DNA from 2 places in the Herminiimonas aquatilis genome. Region 1 is predicted to be linked to the other one. Evidence: predicted binding sites of a transcription regulator. Region 1 holds the regulator's gene; the other holds the start of a gene.
What was found. Region 1 encodes sigma-54, which starts transcription at its own class of promoters, with help from an activator protein. Its sites were predicted from a motif close to TGGCANGNAANCTGCTTT; they were not measured.
Positions count from the first base shown of each region.

Region 1 (2,203 bases):
ATTCGCGGATTGCTGGGGTTAATTCGAGGTGATGTCCACTGATTGTGAGATTCATACAGTGCTCCTATGATAATTCACTGGAGGTTCAAGCGCCTTGTTACCTGGCCACAAGAACACAGCAAGGTATAACAAAAACTACTAAGGACAGTTCTACAACGATTTGCGCAAATTGACTGGGGGAATTTTCAAGGCTTCACGGTATTTTGCAACGGTACGTCGCGCCACAACCATACCCTGTTCCGCCAGCATTTCTGCGATTTTGCTATCAGAGAATGGGATTTTCGGGTCTTCAGCTCCTATCAATTGTTTGATCAGTGCCCGTATCGCAGTGGAGGATGCTTCGCCGCCTGTTTCCGTTGCGACATGGCTGCCGAAAAAGTACTTCAGTTCGAACATTCCATGCGGTGTGAGCATGTACTTTTGCGTCGTTACACGAGAAATAGTGCTCTCGTGTAGACCTAGTGTATCAGCTATTTCACGCAACACAAGTGGGCGCATCGCGACAGCGCCATGTGAGAAAAAGTTGCGTTGTCGTTCTACTATCGCCTGTGATACGCGCAGGATAGTGTCGAAGCGCTGACGCATATTTTTGATCAACCATTTGGCTTCTTGCAGTTGCGATCCGAGCGATCCATCGCCCTTGCTTTGCTTCAAAATATTGGCGTACATGCTGTTGACGCGCAAGCGTGGCATGACGTCGTGATTGAGCATGACTTGCCAGCCGTTGCGTGTGCGTTTGACGATCACATCAGGCACCACATAATCGGAAGAGCCGCTTGCGAAAATCGCTCCTGGGTGTGGATTGCATTGTTTGATGATGACTTGTGCTTCGCGCAAATCTTCGTCGTCGCAATCGAGGGCCTTGCGCAGTTTGTTGAAGTCGCGTTGCGCAAATAGAGTGAGATGATTTTCAACAATCGCGAGCGCCATGCGGCGCGTGACCATTGCAACTTTCGGCATGCGTTTGATTTGCAGTGCCAGGCATTCAGAGGCATTGCGCGCACCCACACCAGGCGGATCGAAGCTTTGCAACAGGTTCAATGCAATCTGCAATTCTTCCAGTTCTATTTCCAGCTCTTCCGGCAGGCGCGCGTGGATTTCTTCCAGTTCTTCTTCCAGATAGCCGTTGTCGTTCAATGCATCGATGATCAATTCAAGCAACGCACGATCACGCGTCTCGCGCACAGTTACGCGCATCTGTTCCAGCAGGTGCTCACGCAATGTTGTTTCGTGTGCTTCCAGCTGCGGGCGGGCGTCATCATCTTCCGGTGCTTTCGATGTACGTGCGACATCGTCAAAACTCCATTCGGCATCGCCGTTGGATGATTCGGGTGCGTCTGATGGCGTATCGAAACTGGCTTCGCTTTCCGGGACTTGCGCATTGGCCTCTATGCTTGCGCCTTCCGGTGTGGTTCCGGTAGAGCCGATGGCGCCATCGGCCAGCAAGCGGATCGCGTGATCCAGCGGATCGTCGGTGCGCTCCAGCAGTGGATTGTCTGCGAGAATTTGTTCCAACTCCTGATGCAGTTCCAGCGTGGACAATTGCAGCAGACGGATTGATTGCTGCAATTGCGGCGTGAGTGCCAGATGTTGCGAAACGCGTAGCTGCAGGGATTGCTTCATAGAGTTATCTAGCTTCCGGCATCACATGCGGAAGTGTTCGCCGAGGTAAACCCGGCGCACCGATTCGTTGGCGATAATCTCGTCAGGGCTGCCGCTGGCGAGCACTGCACCTTGATTGATGATGTAGGCACGATCGCAGATGCCGAGTGTCTCGCGCACATTGTGATCGGTGATCAGTACGCCTATGCCGCGCTCTTTGAGGAAGCGCACAATACGTTGAATTTCAATTACTGCTATCGGATCAACGCCGGCAAACGGTTCATCCAGCAAAACGAAACGTGGATTGGTTGCCAGTGCGCGCGCAATCTCGACGCGACGACGTTCGCCACCGGACAAAGACATCGCTTGATTTTCACGCAGCTTCTCGATTTGCAGGTCAGCCAGCAAAGTATCGAGACGTTGTTCGATCTGCGGCTTGCTCAAGGATTTGCCATTGAGGCGCTGTAGTTCGAGCACGGCGCGAATATTATCCTCGACGCTCAGCTTGCGGAATACCGACGCTTCTTGCGGAAGATAGGACAAACCCAGCTGCGCGCGTTTGTGTATGGGCTGGCGCGAGATATTGACACCATCCAGTTCG
Region 1 covers NZ_JBHTCC010000001.1:1,756,398-1,758,600, forward strand. The annotation lists gene hpf (ribosome hibernation-promoting factor, HPF/YfiA family) at 1-55, opposite strand, end outside; gene ACFQO0_RS08175 (RNA polymerase factor sigma-54) at 151-1,623, opposite strand; gene lptB (LPS export ABC transporter ATP-binding protein) at 1,645-2,203, opposite strand, start outside.

Region 2 (2,203 bases), 1.3 Mb from region 1:
CTGCATGTCGCGCGGCTTGGTAACGCAAATAGAGATCGTAATGTTCGCTTGAATAGGCCAGCTTGGTGACGGAAGGCTGCAGCTTGCCATGACGAGTTTGCGCACGCTTTTGACTGCGATTCGGCACAAACTCATTTGCCTTGATGCGAACGGGAGTGCATGCCTGACATCCATCGCAGTACGGGCGGTAAGTAAAAATTCCGCTGCGACGAAATCCATTCTTGACTAATTCGCTGTAGACGTCAGCGTTGATCAAATGTGAAGGGGTAGCAACCTGCGAGCGCGCCTGCCTTCCATCCAGATAGCTGCACGGATAAGGTGCTGTTGCATAAAACTGGAGGGTAGAGAACGGTAGTTCTTTGGGATGCGTCATGGCTATGGCGTAGGCAAATTCGATGACTCGATTGGACTCTTTTACTTTATATCAGACAGATGGTGCGATGTAAGTGCATTTCAATCTACTTTCAATACAGGGATTGGTTTCCAGTCCTTGATTTGCGGCGCAGCAATTGCCTGTCGCAAGCGCGCAATAAATGCCGAGCGCGGGATTGGGGTCGCTCCCAGTGACGCCAAATGCGCGGTTTGCTGTTGGCAGTCTATCATCGAAACTCCCCGGCTTTTCAGGAATTGAATGAGATAGGAGAGCGCAATTTTGGATGCATCTGTTACGCGGGTAAACATCGATTCACCATAAAACATCGTCCCTATGCTCACACCGTAGGCGCCGCCAACCAGTTCGCCGTCCAGCCAAACTTCGGCTGAATGTGCATAGCCTTGCTTATGCAGGCCGGCATAACCTGCAATGATGTCCTCGGATATCCACGTGCCGGCTTCGCCGTTACGTGGGGCAGCACATGCGCGCATGACATCTTCAAAGGCTTGATCGAAACTGACTCGCCAGCGTCCGTTTGACTGCATGCTGCGATGGATGTTTTTCAAGGTCTTTTTCAGGCTGGAAGAAATTTTAAAATCATCCACAAATAACACCATGCGTGGATCCGTACTCCACCACAAAATGGGTTGCCCTTCGGAGAACCAAGGAAAAATTCCGTTTCGGTAAGCTTGCAGCAGCCTTTCAGGAGACAGATCAGCTCCTGCCGCGAGCAAACCCGCCGCGCCATCGGCTTCGGTCAGCGCGCTGGATACATTGGGAAACGGCTCGTCCTTCTCTAGCCACGGAATCATTGTGTTTCCCCATTTTGATACGTAATTTTGCGCAATTTTAGTGCGAAAAACTGGTGCCTTTTGGTTTTCAAAAAATTACCTTTTAAAATCATTGACTTACAAAAATCACCAAAATGGAACGATTTTTGCTTTTATGGTGCGCTAATTTATTTAACCGCACACTGATTGGGAGATTTTTTGCATGGACGCACTTAAAAGCGGCACTGATGCATTGTTTATCATGCTGGGGGCCATTATGGTTTTGGCGATGCATGCCGGCTTTGCTTTTCTTGAACTTGGGACGGTACGCAAGAAAAATCAAGTCAACGCGTTGGTCAAAATATTAGTCGATTTCGCAGTTTCTACAATTGCCTATTTTTTTGTTGGTTACAGCGTTGCCTACGGCGTGAGTTTTTTCGGCAGTGCCGAGGTACTGACCCAGCGCAATGGTTTCGAGCTGGTAAAATTCTTCTTTTTGTTGACGTTTGCCGCAGCGATTCCAGCCATTATTTCTGGTGGAATTGCCGAGCGTGCGCGTTTTCATCCGCAGTTATTGGCAACAGCTTTGATTGTGGGCCTGATTTATCCGTTGTTTGAAGGCATTGCATGGAATCAGCATTTCGGTATTCAGGCATGGTTACAAGCTACTTTTGGCGCGCCGTTTCATGATTTTGCAGGTTCGATAGTAGTGCACGCAGTCGGTGGCTGGATTGCTTTGCCTGCGGTCTTGCTATTGGGTGCGCGACGCGGACGTTATACGAAGGAGGGAACGATTGCGGCGCATCCGCCTTCCAGTATTCCATTCCTCGCACTCGGTGCCTGGATACTGACCGTGGGCTGGTTCGGCTTTAATGTGATGAGTGCGCAGACCATGGAAAATATGAATGGTCTGGTAGCAGTGAATTCATTGATGGCGATGGTGGGCGGCACATTGGCCGCATTCATCGCAGGCAAGAATGACCCTGGTTATGTACATAACGGCCCGCTGGCTGGCTTGGTAGCCGTGTGCGCCGGTTCTAATCTGATGCATCCGATGGGC
Region 2 covers NZ_JBHTCC010000001.1:496,911-499,113, reverse strand. The annotation lists gene ACFQO0_RS02210 (arginyltransferase) at 1-373, opposite strand, end outside; gene aat (leucyl/phenylalanyl-tRNA--protein transferase) at 454-1,185, opposite strand; gene ACFQO0_RS02200 (ammonium transporter) at 1,367-2,203, shown strand, end outside.
Region 2: the regulator sigma-54 is predicted to act here: its motif matches at 1,300-1,317, upstream of ACFQO0_RS02200 (ammonium transporter).